DNA from 2 places in the Paenibacillus sp. CMM36 genome. Region 1 is predicted to be linked to the other one. Evidence: predicted binding sites of a transcription regulator. Region 1 holds the regulator's gene; the other holds the start of a gene.
What was found. The regulator Rex, encoded in region 1, represses fermentation and respiration genes when NADH is low (regulators of the CRP and FNR family bind a similar motif). The targets are predictions, from matches to a motif close to TTGTGAAATATTTCACAA.

Region 1 (8,843 bases):
AAACTCAGAAGAAACGGGACGAATGTCAACAAACAACCAAATTGCATGATCTTACAGTGATCAGCAATTCTTTTTTCTATCATTTTTGTCTATCACTTATAAAATATAGTATATCATAACGTATATCTAAAATCGAAGGCAATGTGTGGAGGAGTTGTGATGAGGCAAAATCTTTGGTTATGGTGGAGGTGGGACGCTGCGTGTAGGATTTGATCTTACGATCGCTGTTGCCCGCCATAAAGATGAATTTTCCTTAGGAGAGAAGTTGGGTAGGTAAAGATGCTTCGCTGGCATTCAGCTCATCTTTACGGCATAGCAAGACTAAAAGACGTAAATACGAATTTCATCGCATTTACGTCTTTTTCTTGAGCTTTTAATCATTTACTAGTCATTCATTCCACATCTGCTGATCCTCAACCAGCTCAGTTATTGGGCAAAGTATACTTTACCCCCGTCGCTCCCCCATCTGAAAAACGGTAAAAGGCATAGTAATGATGGCTTCCATCATCGTAAAACAGCTGCCACACATATTCGCCATTGAACACACTCGGCTGGAGGCTTACAATTTTTACACCTGGAAGCTGCTGCTGAATTAGCGACGTCATTTTTTGCTCGTCGACTCCGTTCTTCAGCAGCTCGGTATGAACACCGCTATTATCTGCGGCAGGTACGTTAGGTTGTCCCTCCACTTTTTGAAAAGGAACCCATACCATTATATTTTCATTCTGTGCATTTTTCCCTTGAACCACCCAATATACCTGATCCCACACAGACTTCCATGTTTGAGTCGTGCTAACCAGACCACCTGATTGCTTGGCCTTAATGATAGCGGCATTTTTCTCAGCCACCTGGTCTTGAGTAACATAGGAATAATACCAGAAAATGCTGACCAGGATCAGTATCACGGCCAAAATGGCGACCGCTATCCATTTTTTCTTATTTTTCAAACCCGTGCTTCCTCTCTAAGGGGATGTGACACCTGAATTAGCGCGACAGCAGCCCTTCAAAGGCGGCTTGTGCCTCATGTTTGATACGTTCCTCGTCCATAGTCAGGCATTCGCCGTTTTTCACAACCTGACGACCGTCTACCCACACATGAGCCACGTCCTTGGCGCTTGCAGAGTATACCGCATGGGAAATAAGATCTGTACGCGGCAAGAAATGTGCCTGATTCAGATCCAACGCGATAAAGTCAGCCTTGTTGCCTGCTGCCAACGCTCCTACTTCTTTTAAACCAATCGACTTTGCACCGTATTCTGTTGCCAGACGCAGCGCTTCACTTGCAGGAACTGCCGTAGGGTCACCGGATACACCCTTGTGAATAAGTGCTGCCAGACGCATTTCCTCGAACATATCCAGGTTATTATTGCTGGCAGGACCATCCGTTCCGAGAGAAACCGTAACCCCTGCACGCAGCAATTCAGGCACTCTTGCCACACCACTTGCCAGCTTCAAGTTGCTGCCAGGATTGTGGGAAACCGCTACACCACGTTCTGCCAGTAAAGCTATTTCTTCGTCGTTCAAATGAACGCCATGGGCAACAAGCGAAGGACGGGAGAAAAAGCCAAGCTTATCCAAGTGTGCAACCGGACGCAAACCGTAGTCGCGTACGTTTTGCTCTACTTCGGCGATCGTCTCAGACATGTGCGTATGCAGTGGCAAGTCCAGATCATGCGCAGCTTGTACGAATTTTTCAATAAACGCAGGTGGACATGTATATGGCGCATGCGGTGACATCATCGTTGTAATACGGCCGTCTGCTTTACCGTGCCAGTTACGCGCAAAAGTCACGGCCTCTGCCAGCTTGATTCGCTGTTCTTCCTCCGAACATAGTCCAATTGCTCCACGCATCAGACTTGCACGAATACCTGACTCTTCAGCCACACGAGCCACCTCATCCATATGATCGTACATATCGAGGAAGGTTGTTGTTCCACCTTTCAGCATTTCCAGCACAGACAAGGACGTACCCCAGTACACGTCTGTAGATGTAAACTTGGCTTCCATAGGCCACATTTTTTCCTGAAGCCATACTTGAAGTGCCAAATCATCTCCATGCCCACGCAGTAGAGACATCGCCGCATGACCATGAGTATTGATCAGACCAGGTAAAAACAATAGCCCTTTACCATCGATCGCTTCCGTCTCTTCCTCACCCGCAGGCAAGGTTTCGCCAATATAAGTAATACGACTATCCTCCACAATCATAAAACCATGGACTACCCCTGCTTCTGGTCCATTTACGGCAAAAGATCCGTTTTTAATCATCCATTTATTCACTGTCATATTGTGCTTCTTCCTTTCCGTCCTCCAAATAATAAGCGAGGCTAAGCAAATCAGTTGTAAAGTCTGTGGCATGAATCCGAATGTTGGCTGGTGCCTTGAGAGTAGTCGGTGCAAAGTTCAGGATCGCTCCAATTCCGCTATCAATAAGCCTATCAGCCACGTGCTGTGCTTCAAAATCAGGTACGGTAATAATCCCGATTCGAATGTTTTTTTCTTTCACAGTCGCTTCCAGTTCATCCATCGGTTGCACGACCAATGTATTGATCTTGGTTCCTACCTTATCCGGAAACGCATCAAATACCGCCACAATCTTCATATTGTCTTTTAAATAAGCGTTATAATTCGAAAGGGCTTGCCCCAGATTACCCGCTCCGACCAATACTACATTAATTTGTTGGTCGATTTTCAGGATATGGCGTATTTTCTCAATGAGATAAGAAACATCATAACCGATACCCTTCCGACCAAAATCTCCAAAATAAGCAAGATCTTTACGGATTTGGGCCGGGTTCAAATCTAGCCTCTGTCCCAGCTCTTGAGAAGAGACCGTAGCCACCTCCCGTTTGTGCAGTGCATTCAGATAACGTAAATATACGGGTAACCTCCGTACGACAGCCTCTGAAATTTTATCTGATTTCATACTTGCTCCCCCTAATTGTAACGAACATACTTATGTCCGTCCGTTATGCCTCTGTCTCCGGGGCGGATTGGAGCCATTCGGCGATGCGGGGCACCATTTGCTCCGATGGCATATGCTCCATTTTTGGTCCCGGTAACGAGTACAAAAAGTGCTTTCCGTAATAGGATTCAATCACACGCGTATCATAAACGATAACGACCCCGTGGTCGTTCGCTGTACGTACCAACCGACCAAATCCCTGTTTGAAGCGAATGACCGCTTGCGGTACAGACAGCTTCATAAATGGATTCTTCTTCTGCTGCTGGAGCAGTTCGCTTTTTGCCTCCAGCAGCGGGTGATTCGGCGGTTGAAACGGCAAGCGAACAATGGCTAGACAAGTCAGAGCCTTCCCCGGAATATCGACGCCTTCCCAGAAACTGCTGGTCCCCAGCAATACAGAAGCTTTCGCTTCCTGAAACCGGCGGGTTAGCTTGCTGCGACTTCCACTGTCCACACCTTGTCCCAGCACAGTAATTTCGCTGGATGCTAAGGCCTCTTTGAGCGGCTCATACACTTGCCGGAGCATCCGATAGGACGTAAACAGAACGAGCATTCTCCCACGTGTCGCCTGAGCAGTCGCTCCTAGAGAGCTAACGAGCATATCTACAAAATGCGCATCTCCTACACTGCCCTTCACACTTGGGAAATCCCGTGGAATAACCAGCAACACCTGATCCCTGTAATTAAAGGGTGACGGGAGCTGCGAAGTCATCAGCCGCTCTTGATCTGCGGCCTCCTGTAAGCCGAGCTGATCGATCATGTACTGAAACGACTTATCTACCGACAAGGTAGCAGAAGTCAGAATAATGCTTCTTTTTTTGTCAAAAAACATTTCTTTCAACTGGCGGCTCACATCGACGGGTACCGCATAAAATTGCAATGATTTACTACGGAATTGCCCGCTTGCCTCGAGCCAGTATACGGTTGTTTCATCATCGAGTCGGATAAAAAAGCGCAAATTTTCTCGAATCCCCGCCAAATCCTTGAGCAGACCCGTGATATCTGTAATAAGGCTATCCGCCGCATAATCGTCATGTTCTTCCTTGACGTCCAGCATCAGCTTGTCGCCCTTGCGCAAAATTTCGCTCATCGTTACATATAGCTGATTTTCCAAAGCTCCCGCCTGATCCCACTTTGCAGGCTTGGCCGAAGGTTTGAGACGGGAAGAAAACTGTCCTGTTTCACCCGGTGTCGCATCACTTCGCTCCGGCAACATGCCAAACAGCTTGTCGCTTAGCAGGTCCCAAGTTTCCTTCACCTCTAACACGAGCGGATACAGCTGGTCGATAGTTGAGGCCCAATCTGCCGACTTCTCGTGCCCCGATTTCGCCAACTGTTGACGAAGTGAAGGCAGTTGTCCATTCTTGCTGTCTTTGAACAGTCGCGTCAGTGTATGCACGAGTGTGAAATATTTCATATGCATACCTAGGTGTTTACCAGCTACTTCCTCCAGGTGATGGGCTTCATCTATCACCAGATGTTCATAGCTAGGCAATAACTGATGACTGGCTTTGACGTCTGTGAACAACTTAGAGTGATTCGTAATAACAACATCCGCTATTCCTGCTTCATGGCGTGCACGATGATAATAACATTTGCGGAACCATGGGCAGGAACGACCAAGACAGGACTCTGAATCACTCGCCACCGTTTCCCAGAAATCCCCTCCACGGTTGCTCAGATTCAGTTCTTCATCATCACCGGTTTCTGTTAGCGTCAACCAGACGATCATCTGAGCCGCTGTAATTAAATCTTCCTTCGGTGTAGCGAAGTCTCTTCTGTTTATTTTATGTTCAAACTTACGCAGACACAAATAATGTCCCCGACCCTTGAAAATAGCAGCCCGGAACGGAAACGGAATCACCTTGGTCAGCATCGGAATGTCGCGCTCGCGTAATTGCTCCTGCAGGTTGATCGTATGTGTACTCACCATAACGCGCTGTCCCTTTTTCACACTGTGATACAGCGATGGGAGCAAATAACCCAGAGACTTCCCTGTTCCTGTACCTGCTTCAATCAGCAGATGCTTGTCTTCACTCAGTGCCTGATTCACACCCTCAATCATCTGTATCTGCGCCTCGCGCTCCTCATATTGACTCAAGGATGAACGCAAATTGTCCCGCACATCATCCATGTACTCCTCAAAGGTAACACCTGACAGTGGATTCGGGTCATCTTCTCTACGCGGAGCAGCTAGCTCCGTCCAATCTTCCACTTTTAGCGCAAGCTGACGAAAAAACTGATATCCCTCCAAATCCTGAATAGGATCAAGCTCTTTCTCTTCACGCACCCCATCAAGAAACCATCCAAGGTCACTGTCTTCCTCTGCAAACAAATCACTAAGCCGCTGTATCGTTATCAGAGGTAATGCTTGAAGCTCACCCAGACACTTTAAAAACACCTCGGCCGTAGCCAATGCGTCGCTGTCTGCTTGGTGAGGGCGATCATGTGCCAGCCCGAACTCAGAAGACACAAAACCCAACTGATACGAAGATAGTGATGGAAACATAATTTTCAGAAAATCCATTGTATCCAAGATTCTTCCGCTAAATGGCAAGTATCCGCACCGATCCAGAGCGTTTTGCAAAAAATTAAAATCAAACGCCACATTATGACCGACCAGTACAACATCGTCCAGCATAGGCACAAGCTCCATCATCATTTCTTCAAGTGCAGGTGCATCCTTCACGTCATCGTCTGTAATTCCGGTCAATCCAGTGATAAAAGGTGGAATAGATCTGCCAGGGTTCACATAAGAGCCGTAAACACGGGAAATGCTGTTATCATGATCTATAATTGCAAGTCCGACTTGAATGATGTCATCCGCGGACTGGGTGCCTGTCGTTTCAAAATCCAATACCGCAAATTTCATTCGGGCTTAATCCTTTCTTATGACACTTACAAAAATAATAACTCCGTATATTAGCATAGCAGAAGATCGCGTGTTTGGAAATTAAGACAGCCAAAAAAGACGATGCATACGCCGCCTCAGGAGGTGGGCATGCATCGTCTTACTCGGTGTCTGACAACTACATCCAGGTCATTATGGAGCTGTCGTATCGAAGCTTTTCGGTACCGGACAAACAGGCTTCCATATTGTGCAGCGGCTCGGGTAACGCAGGATCGAACTGATGTGCGAGAGCAAAACATTTTTGCGCCTCCTCTACGTCAGCCTGCTTTGCCAACAGACAGCCTAGCGCATTATAGATGACCGCTTTTAGTCCTGCCTGCTCAGTCAGGTCCAGCACCTTCTGAAAATGGTATACAGCTTCTGCTGGATCATCTAGTTGAAAATAGGCCATTCCCATATACATGCGACTCTGCCAACTGTTCGGAAAATGCTGTAGTACCTGCTCAAATTGTTGGATCGCCTCAGGGTACATAAGTAATCGATAATACCCTTGCCCCCGACTAAAAGCCGGCAGCTCTTTTTCAGGCAGCTCCGTGTCAGACATATCGGTCTCCGCGGAAAAGCCGGCCGCACGCAGGCACACCATTTTTTCCTCAAAGGCCAGCCACTCATCCATAATTCCGTCACTCATTCTCCGCAGCAGACTCCAGTGCTGTAGCAGCTCCTGCCTGCGGGAGCCCTGGGCTGATGGGTAATGCTTCACGATATCATCTAACATGCTGTTCATTTCTGCGAATACATGCTGGAACATGTGCATCCCGCCCTTATGAAAGATGGATTAATACACTCACATTTTTCGCTTAAAAGACGGGTTTCATCCGCACTCCCATTCATTACATGATCGTCGCATGTACTTCTTTGTTCATCGTTTGGGCTGGTTTATTATGTTCATCAACAAATACCACTGTTGGTTTGTATGTTTTGGCCTCTTCATTTGACATGGAAGCATAGGAAATAATAATGACTGTATCACCAGGCTGCACCAAACGAGCTGCCGCACCGTTGAGACAGATCACACCGCTCCCACGCGGTCCGGGGATAACATAGGTTTCCAGTCGAGCTCCATTGTTATTGTTTACAATTTGAACCTTTTCATTCTCCAACAGATCCGATGTCTCCATGAGATCTTCATCTATAGTGATACTCCCCACATAGTTCAGGTTAGCTTCCGTAACCGTAGCGCGGTGAATTTTGGATTTCATCATAGTTCTAAACATGGGAAAGCACCTCCGCCTTCTGTATTCTTATATTGTCAATCAGTCGGGTACTGCCAAATTTCACAGCTAGCGCTACGATGATGTCTTCCTGAACATCACATAGCCGCTGCTCGGGAAGAAGGGGCTCCAGACCAGGAAAAGTTAAAATTTCAATGTAATCAATGTCTGCTAAAGGAGAGGAAGTAATGGTGGACTCCACCATTTGATGTAACTGACGAATCGTAATTGTGTTTGTTACAATATCTTCGCTCACTTCTTGCACCTTACGCAGTGACTGGGACAGCACCAATGCCTGCTCGCGCTGTTCTGCACTTAAATACACGTTACGGGAGCTGAGGGCTAAACCATCCGCCTCTCTGACGATGGGACAAGGTACGATAGTCACGTTCATATTGAGATCAGTCACCATCTGCTGGAGCACAGCAACCTGCTGTGCGTCCTTCATCCCAAAAAAGGCCAAATCAGGACCTATCATGTTAAAAAGCTTGGCTACCACCGTAGTCACACCATCAAAATGGCCGGGACGGGAAGCACCGCACAAGCGATCTGTCAAAGCGGATACACGAATTTTGGTTTGGGTTGGTTGTGGATACATTTCTGCTACAGTTGGCAAAAATACAATATCCACGCCCTCACGCCGTGCTACCTCCAAATCACGAGCTTCATCGCGGGGATAGCTTTCCAGATCTTCATTCGGTCCAAATTGGATCGGATTTACGAAAATGCTAAGCACCACCGTATCTGCCATTTCACGCGCCTTGTGCATCAAGCTCGCATGTCCTTCATGCAGGTATCCCATCGTTGGTACAAAGCCGACTTTATGTTGCAGTAAAGAGGCAGAATCGTGTACCGTTTTTGCTCCATTGGCTCCAAGTTGCCGACGTTCGGCAATAACCTTGCGTAGTTGAGCCACTTCTCTTACGATGATCATGACTGAGATTCCACCTTTTCCTTAGCTTGTTTCTGCGCTTGTCCTTTTGCCTGTCCGTACAAGGACTCCAGGGACTCCACAACACGGTCATCCGCGCTGAATACATGCTCTGCGGCCGGGAATGCCCGCCCTTTCACATCACTCACATACTGCTCAATGCTGCTGCGGATCAAGCCGCCTACATCGGCATAGGTTTTAACAAAGCGTTTGCTGAAATAAGGAGATGCGTACTGAATCAGATCGTGATAAACAAGTACTTGACCGTCACATCCACGTCCTGCACCGATTCCAATGGTTGGAATGGAAAGTTCTTTAGAAATCGCCGTTGCCACTTCCTCAGTCACCAATTCCAAGACAATACCAAAGGCACCCGCCTGCTCTAATGCCTTGGCATCTGCCATCAACCGGCGTGCGTCTGCTTCGTCCTTACCTTGAATGCGATAGCCACCAATTTGATTAACTGATTGCGGAGTAAGCCCGATATGTCCCAGCACAGGTACACCTGCCTGAACAGTCGCTTTTACGACATCGGTAATTTCAGCTCCGCCCTCCAATTTAACAGCATGCGCATGTCCTTCTTGCATCAGACGGCGGATGCCTTGAAGACTTTCGGATATGCTGCCGTGATATGTCATAAAAGGCATGTCCGCTACGATAAATGTATTCTCAGCGCCTCTTGCAACTGTCCGGGAATGGTACACCATATCATCCAAGGTCACAGGGATGGTCGAATCGTAACCAAGAACTACGTTACCCAGCGAGTCCCCCACGAGAATGATGTCAATTCCCGCCTCCTCGGCTATCTTAGCCGATGGATAA
Region 2 (8,843 bases), on a different contig from region 1:
GCATTATGCATTTTTTCACGAGCCAGCTTATCACCGGTCAGAGCCGATTGTTCTAGGTATTGGAATACCAATTGAATGGCTTTAATTGCCAGACCATCTGTGTAGTCATTAGCCATTACGGACACGTAAGCCTCGATAGCATGTGTCAGAACGTCCATACCTGTGTCCGCTACAGCTGTTTTAGGCAGCGAATATACAAACACTGGGTCAATAATTGCCACATCAGGAGTCAACTCATAGTCAGCCAGTGGGTACTTCGTGTCGCCCAGGTTTTTGTCCGTAATTACTGCGAACGATGTAACTTCGGAACCTGTACCCGATGTTGTAGGGATAGCTACAAATTGTGCTTTTTGGCCCAGACGTGGGTACTTGTAAATCCGTTTACGGATATCCATGAATTTTTGTTTTAAGTTATTGAAATCAGTATCTGGATATTCATAGAACATCCACATGCCTTTAGCGGCATCCATTGGCGAACCGCCGCCCAGTGCGATGATGCAATCCGGTTGGAAACGTCTCATCATTTCAGTACCACGTTCTACCGTAACTGTCGATGGATCTGGCTCTACTTCAGAGAACACTTCGATAGCTACTGGTGTTTGGCGCTGATGCAGATAATGAATAACACGATCTACATATCCCAGTTGTACCATCATAGGGTCTGTGATAATAGCTACACGTGTGATATCAGGCATTTTAGCAAGATACTGTGTCGAATTTTTTTCAAAATAGATTTTGGAAGGTACTTTGAACCATTGCATATTCACCGTCCGTTTCGCCACCCTTTTCACATTAATCAGATTGACTGCCGATACGTTCGACGAAGTCGAGTTACGACCGTACGAACCGCAACCAAGTGTCAACGAAGGAAGATTGGTGTTGTAAATGTCGCCAATCGCACCATGTGTGGAAGGTGCATTTACAATGATACGTCCTGTTTGCAAACGGTTTGCAAACCGAGCGATAACATCCTCATCGTTCGAATGAATAGCGGACGAGTGACCCATGCCCCCGAATTCCACGACTTCAGCAGCGCGTTGAATACCTTGTTCCGCATTTTTTACTTTATAGCAAGCCAATACAGGACTCAATTTTTCCGCAGACAATGGGAATTTTGTTCCTACCCCTTCAATCTCAGCGACCAAAATTTTAGTTCCTGCTGGTACTGTAATACCACTCATTTCAGCAATTTTCACAGCAGACTGCCCGACAATAGCTGGGTTCACTGCACATTTCTCGACATTCATAGCTCCTTGAGTGAGCTTAGCTGCTTCTTCTTTATTTACAAAATAGCAACCGTTAGCGATCATCAATTTTTTCACTTGTTCGAAGATTGGCTCTTCGATAATAACCGCTTGCTCCGAAGCACAAATCATACCGTTATCAAAAGATTTCGAGAGGATAAGATCGTTCACGGCCTGTTTGATATCTGCTGTTTTTTCAATAAAGCAAGGCACGTTACCAGGACCTACACCAAGTGCTGGTTTACCGCAGCTATAAGCTGCCTTAACCATGCCTGATCCACCAGTTGCCAAAATTAGCGCCACATCAGGGTGGTTCATCAATACATTGGTCTTATCCATCGAAGGTGCTTCAATCCATTGAATACAATCGGCCGGAGCACCATGTTTAACAGCTGCTTCGAGCAAGACGCGGGCTGCTTCCGCACTACACGATTGAGCAGATGGATGGAAACCGAAAATGATTGGGTTACGTGTTTTAATGGCAATCAGCGCTTTGAACATCGTAGTCGAAGTCGGGTTTGTCACTGGAGTGATCCCCATGATAATACCGACTGGCTCTGCTATCTTTTGAAAACTGTCAAAATCATTGTCTTCAATGACACCGACGGTTTTTTCATTTTTGATGCTATGATAGATATATTCTGTTGCAAACATGTTTTTGGTGATTTTGTCCTCGTACACACCGCGTCCTGTTTCTTCAACAGCCAACTTCGCCAGGTACATGTGTTTATCCATCCCTGCGAGTGCCATAGCTTGTACGATTTCGTCAATCTGTTCCTGATTCATACTCATGAAAGCTTGCTGTGCCCGGTTCCCCCGGTCAATCAGCGTTTGAATATACTGCTCTGCGCTTTGCTCTTTTTGAATAACCTCGTTTTTAACAGCCATTTCCCTCATCCTCCTGTTATCTCGTGTACTATCTCTTGTTCACGCACTGATCGTAACACAGCTTTTCAAGATATATTGTGATTTTTTTCACAATCTATTTAAAATTTTATTTTATGAAGTGAATTAAATCACAAAGTTTGGAATTCTGCCACTTTTACCCCCTCTTCTTGCCCCAAAAACTCATTGCACAAGTATATAATGAATTTGAATTGATCAAGTTGCAGATAAAAAACATAGGATACAAAGGGGAAATGGACGATGAGAAACCCTACAAATGTAATGGAAGCCCGCGGCAACACCTGTTGCTTCTCGGAGGCCAGCTTCAACCGATTGCAAGTAATGATGAAAGATCGAGTTATGCCAGAAAGCTCGCATCTGTTCTGGGAAGGAGATACAGCGGATAAGCTGTTTTATATTAAGCGCGGACGCGTGAAAGTAACCAAAACAACGGATGAGGGCAAGGAACTTATTCTATATATGTATCAAAGCGGCGATCTTGTTGGTCAAGCCGATCCATTTTTCGGTACTAAGCATTCCTTTTCTGCTGAGGTTCTGGAAGACAGTGATATTGGCGTAATCGATCATACAGATTTGGAACTGCTTATTTGCCAGCATTGTGATTTTGCGATTGACTTTATGAAATGGATGGGTTCACATCACCGCATTACTCAGACTAAGTTCCGCGATTTGATGATGTACGGCAAGCCAGGCGCTTTATGTTCAACGCTCATTCGTCTATGCAATACCTATGGTGAGCCTCACGGCGAACATATCCTGATTCATAAAAAAATTACTCATACTGACTTATCAAATATGATCGGTGCGACCCGGGAAAGCGTAAACCGGATGCTTAGTGATCTACGTAAGAAAAATGCAGTTGAATATGATAATGGTATGATTGTTGTCAAAGATTTGGAAATGCTGCAAGGTGTATGTCATTGTGAACTATGCCCTCGTGAGATTTGCCGGATATAATAAATCGTTTTTTTATGTAAAAGGGAGTGTTATAAGCCACTATAGCTTATAACACTCCCTAATTTATTTCCACTCCCCTACTTATACAGGAGCAGTAGCGAAGCATTTTAATGACAGTCCTTCTTCTGGCAACACTCTTTAAAACTGTAAACATAGATAACTTAAATTCCCCATCTCATAGCTTCTATGGATAACCTTGGCTTTGTTTGCAGGATTGCCACTCCCCATTGCAATAAACAACGGTACAAAGTGTTCTGCTCTGGGTACGGCCTGGCGAGCATACGGTGCTTCGCTTTCATAGTGATCCAAAGCCTCTATATCTCTACTTTGTACTTTTTCAATAATCCAATCATCAAAATCTATAGCCCAAGGTTCTGTTTTCGTTTCCCCCCATTTGACGATACGCAGATTATGAACAGTCACGCCACTACCAATGACCAGAATATCCTGTTCTCCCAGTCCTCGCAGCACTTCACCAATAGCATATTGTGCTTTGGGCGAGAGATATGGATTTACAGAGATCTGAACTACCGGAATGTCTGCCTCAGGATACATACGATGCAACAATGTCCAAGATCCATGATCCAAACCCCTCACCCGATCAGTTTCTACGTCAATGCCCTTTTGTTCATATAATTTTTTCAGCTTATTGGCCAGTTCCACAGAACCATGTGCTGGATATTTCACTGTGTACAGTTCCGGTGGAAAACCGCCAAAATCATAAATGGTATCGTACACGTCATCCATCGAACTGATCGTCAACGTTTGTGTTTCCCAATGAGCAGTAAAGATAACTATTGCTTTAGGACGAATACTTTTCCCCAGTTGCTCTAAAAATGAAGTATAGTCCGTCTGTTCAATAGCAAGCATCGGTGAGCCATGGGCCAAAAATAAAGATGGCATCATATAAAGATCCCCTTATCATCAACAATTTATTTTATTCATCAAGTAACTTTATGTAAGTAATGATACATAAGTAACAGAGTCATGTCAACACAGATTTTAACATACACTTAAAGGTCAAAGATTCTATAAATAAAGATTGATATAGGTATAATGTCATAGTAATATGTAACTAATAAATTTTAAAATTTCACTTTATTTCGATACAAAGGACTGGTTTCCATGGAGATACATACTTCTAATTGCCCAAAATGCGGTTCCGTTTTTCGTCAAAACCTTAGAAACCTCTGTAGTACTTGTATTCAGGAAGAAAATATATTCTTGGACCGCTGTTCTAACTATCTATGGAAGCATCCTTCTACTCATACTCGCCAGCTCAGTGACGTAACTGGTACACCTATAGAATTGCTCACAGATTGGGTAAGAGCAGGCAAATTTCCCTCCACATACAGTCAGCTTGATTATCCTTGTGAGTCCTGCCGTTCCCCTATTTATGCAGGGAGACTTTGTCATTCCTGTCTGGGTACATTCCGTTCGGCCGCGCTGGATATTCAAACCCGTGTGCCTCGCCGTGCAACAGCAGCATTATTCTCAGTTGCAGGGCGCGTCAAAGGCTATTAAGTCGTGCTGCCTAAGCACATCATTTCTGCAAAATGGATAAGTAGTCCTAAACGCAATATAAAAAACAGCCTTTTTTCTAGGAAAAGGCTGTTTTGCTATGAAAAACACTTATTTAGTTTGGTGCTCATCTAATCCATTCCTCAGCCCAAAATTGAATCTGTTCCATAACCGGCTGAAGTGCACGGCCTTTGGTTGTTAGCTCGTATTCAATGCGGACAGGAGTTTCTGGATATACATGACGTGTAAGAATTCCTTCATTTTCCAAATCTTTCATCCGCTCTGATAACATTTTGTCACTCATTGTGGGAATCAGATTGGAAATATCCTTAAACCGCTTAGGACCGCTCATCATGGATTGAATAATTAATCCATTCCAACGCTTGCCCAAACATGAAAAGGCGGTTTCAAAACGCGGACACATTTTTGTACATTGCGGTTGACTCTCCAAATTTTTCACCTTCTTTTGCATTTCGGTTTGATAAAGCTTTCCTTTTGTTAGTATATATCATTTTAGCATACTTTATCCCGAAAGAAAACACTTTCTTCTTAAATTAAATACCTGCGCCGATAAAGTTGCCATGACCAAAACTGATTATACAACAAACCAACACAGCAGGTATATGTCTAAATCGTTAAATCAAAAAAGGCGGAATCCCCTAGAGGTTCCGCCTTTCAATCTATTCATTATATAGCTCATCAAAATGTGATGATTGTCATTATACCAACACTCCACCGAGAGGTCTTACCGGTTCACTTCTACCATATATTGGTTTGTTAATACTTGTTGGAGAAGTCCAACGAATACTATTGGCAATAACCTTCAAAATATCAGGCTGGTAATAAGTCGGATAGGTCTCATGGCCTGGGCGAAAATAAAATATTTTACCACTACCTCGACGGAAAGTACATCCGGTTCTAAATACTTCGCCACCTTCAAAGTTACTAACAAATACCAATTCATCTGGCGCTGGAATATCAAAGAACTCGCCATACATCTCTTCCTGCTTCAACAATATTTTGGCGTCAATGCCTTCTGCAATGGGATGTGACGGATTCACCGACCAAATAATCTCCTGTTCACCTGCCACCCTCCATTTCAGATCGCAGCTAGTGCCCATCAGGGCTTTGAATGGCTTGGAAAAATGGCCTGAGTGCAGCACGATTAAGCCCATTCCTTCCTGCACTCGCTTGACAACACGCGCCGTAACTTCATCGCTCACCTGATCATGGGCTTTATGCCCCCACCACAGCAGCACATCTGTGGAATTCAAGACTTCTTCTCCCAAACCATGCTCTGCATCATCACGCAGTGTAGCTGTTCGAATGGCAAATCCCTCTCCTGCCAGGCCGTCAGCCAACGCTTTGTGTATCCCGTCAGGATATATCTGTTTGGCTTCATCATTCAACTTTTCGTTCAAAAATTCATTCCAAATGGTGACGTTAATCATCAACATTTCCCCCTATTAGGTTAGACCCACCACATCTCGCTCAGCGGTTCTTCAATCAGTACCTGGCGAAGATTGTGGACAGCCTTAGTAAAGCCCTCTTCCACGGACATCAGACCATCTTCATGCTCAATACTCACTACATGATCGTATCCCACCAAACGCAGAGCACTGATAATATCTGCCCAGGTTTTTACATCATGTCCATAACCCACAGTACGGAACTGCCAAGCGCGATCTAGCATTTTCGTATATTCCTGCATATCGGTAAGTCCATATTTATTTACATTAATTGGATCAATCGTCGTATCCTTGGCATGAAAGTGGTGAATAGCTCCCTCTCGGCCCAAAATTTGAACTGCCTGCACTGGGTCAATTCCCTGCCACCACATATGGCTCGGATCGAGATTAGCACCAATAACCTCTCCCGCAGCTTCACGTAAACGAAGCAAGGTCGCTGGTGTATGAACGGAGAAGCCTCCGTGTAGCTCCAGTCCAATTTTAACATGATGATCTGCTGCAAATTTCCCCGTCTCGGTCCAGTAAGGAATAATTTTATTCTCCCATTGCCACTTCAACACTTCTTGAAAATCATTAGGCCACGGAGCCACAGGCCAGTTTGGATATTTCGCATCCTCATGATCTCCCGGACAGCCGGAGAAAGTGTTCACAACTGGAACTTCCAGCTTTTCTGCCAATCGAACGGTTTTAAGAAACGTATCATGATCAGCCTGGGCCAAATGCTTTTGCGGATGAAGAGGATTGCCGTGACAGCTAAGTGCGCTAATCGTTAGTCCGCGGGACTCTACTGCCTTTTTAAAATTTTTGAGCGCTGCATCATTCTCCAGCAATTCATCCGGCTTACAATGCTTATCCCCCGGGTTGCCGCCTGTACCGATTTCTACAGCATCCAATCCTTGAGAAGCCACATAATCCAACGCTTCCTCCAGCGAACGGCCACCGAACAACACCATAAATACTCCAAGTTTCAAAAGAAATCCCCCCCTGTATCATATGTGAAAAAAGCTGCTTTCATTATAACGATGGTCTATTCGGGATAATTACGGCTTAGTCAAAATAGACAGCTTTTCCCGTACGTGCCGATTCATAGATAGCTTCCAAAATTTCAGTAACAACCAGTGCCTGTTCCGGCTTCACAAGAGGTTCTTTGTCGTCCAGAATAGATTCGATCCACAGGCGGGCTTCGCGGTCTGCTTCATTTTCCGTCTCTCCAGAGTAAAAGGCAACACCACCTGCATCCAGATCTATTTTCGTATCAAACAAACGGCTGTTCTTTTCTCCGTTAATGCGCAATCCATCCTGCATATCGGCCCCGCCTTCGGTACCGCATAACAGTGTCTTCGCTTCGCCAAACTCTACAACGTTCAATGCCCAGCTGGATTCCAGTACAATCGTAGCTCCATTTTGCATCGTAATAAAACCAAAAGCTGAGTCCTCTACCTTAAATTCCTCAGGGTTCCAAGGCCCAAAGGCATTTGCCGCATCTTTACGATCCCCTAGCTTATGGAAAGTTGAACCTAGTACGCTTTTAGGCTTGTAATTATCCATCAGCCAGAGTGTCAGGTCTAGTGCATGCGTGCCAATATCAATAAGAGGACCACCGCCCTGCTTCTCTTCATCCAAGAATACTCCCCAAGTCGGAACCGCGCGACGGCGTAGAGCAATGGCTTTGCCCAGATAAATTTCTCCAAGCTCTCCTTGCTCGACTAATTGCTTCAGGTACAAACTGTCATCACGATAACGGTTTTGATACGCTATGGACAGCTTCTTACCTGTGCGGTTGGCCGCATCAAGCATCTCCCGTGCTTGCTCAGCAGTTTTAGCCATCGGCTTTTCACACAGCACATGCTTACCTGCCTCAAGCGCCGCTACGGTAATTTCCGAGTGCGAGTCGTTAGGTGTACATACATGTACGACTTCAATGTCTTTATTTTCTAACAGCTTACGGTAATCGCTATAAACTTGCGAGCCATCAACACCAAACTTTTCTGCTGCCTCTTCAGCGCGCTCCTGAATGATGTCACAAAATGCAACGATCTCCGCACGCTTCTGCTTGGCAAGACTCGGCAAGTGTTTGCCGTTGGCAATGCCTCCACAACCAATAATCCCGATTTTAAGTGTTTTAGACATGAATATTTCCTCCCTGAGCTGCGTATTGTTGGAGCCATTTAATGCTGGTTTCAATGCTTTCGATTGGAGGGTTTGAGCAGAAATCCTGTTCCACGACGACCCAATCCACACCTGCCTGAATAGCGGCGTCTGTAATGGCCTGAAGCTGCACTTCGCCTTTGCCAAGCTCTACAGTCACTGCTTTTTGCTGCTCGTCACGTGCCATATCCTTTAAGTGAATGATAGGCAGGCGTCCATTATAACGTCCGATGTATTCCACTGGATCATAGCCCCCGTAGTATACCCAACAAGTATCCATTTCGACCTGTAACAAATCATCGGAAACTGCATCATATAAAGCATCGAATACTGGGCGATCATTGATCTTTTCTGTTAATTCAAAATCATGATTATGATAAGCCAGTATCAAACCCTGTTCCTTCACTTTTTCACCAATACGATTTAAATTAGCAAAAAGTTCATCCCACTCCCGCTGTTCTTCGGTTAAATAAGGAACGATTAGGTACTTATTGCCCAATTCTTTGTGGTATGAAATCTCCTCATCCAAATGATCCAGCAAGCGAGAATATTGTACATGAGTTCCGACAACTTCCAGATTCAGTTCATCCAAGAGCGC

Region 2: adhE (bifunctional acetaldehyde-CoA/alcohol dehydrogenase) is a predicted target of Rex. The motif match lies at 2,208-2,225, and genes of this name have one in related genera.

Annotation. Positions count from the first base shown of each region.
Region 1 is NZ_JBSEDY010000004.1:348,257-357,099, forward strand. It holds gene ACWA2B_RS11655 (cell wall elongation regulator TseB-like domain-containing protein) at 423-947, opposite strand; gene ACWA2B_RS11660 (amidohydrolase) at 985-2,286, opposite strand; gene ACWA2B_RS11665 (redox-sensing transcriptional repressor Rex) at 2,273-2,926, opposite strand; gene dinG (ATP-dependent DNA helicase DinG) at 2,970-5,837, opposite strand; gene ACWA2B_RS11675 (tetratricopeptide repeat protein) at 5,995-6,627, opposite strand; gene panD (aspartate 1-decarboxylase) at 6,710-7,093, opposite strand; gene panC (pantoate--beta-alanine ligase) at 7,086-8,024, opposite strand; gene panB (3-methyl-2-oxobutanoate hydroxymethyltransferase) at 8,021-8,843, opposite strand, start outside.
Region 2 is NZ_JBSEDY010000012.1:42,580-51,422, reverse strand. It holds gene adhE (bifunctional acetaldehyde-CoA/alcohol dehydrogenase) at 1-2,132, opposite strand, end outside; gene ACWA2B_RS20750 (Crp/Fnr family transcriptional regulator) at 2,391-3,107, shown strand; gene ACWA2B_RS20745 (DODA-type extradiol aromatic ring-opening family dioxygenase) at 3,246-4,013, opposite strand; gene ACWA2B_RS20740 (hypothetical protein) at 4,332-4,631, shown strand; gene ACWA2B_RS20735 (winged helix-turn-helix transcriptional regulator) at 4,756-5,100, opposite strand; gene ACWA2B_RS20730 (ThuA domain-containing protein) at 5,348-6,079, opposite strand; gene ACWA2B_RS20725 (sugar phosphate isomerase/epimerase family protein) at 6,100-7,068, opposite strand; gene ACWA2B_RS20720 (Gfo/Idh/MocA family protein) at 7,145-8,227, opposite strand; gene ACWA2B_RS20715 (sugar phosphate isomerase/epimerase family protein) at 8,220-8,843, opposite strand, start outside.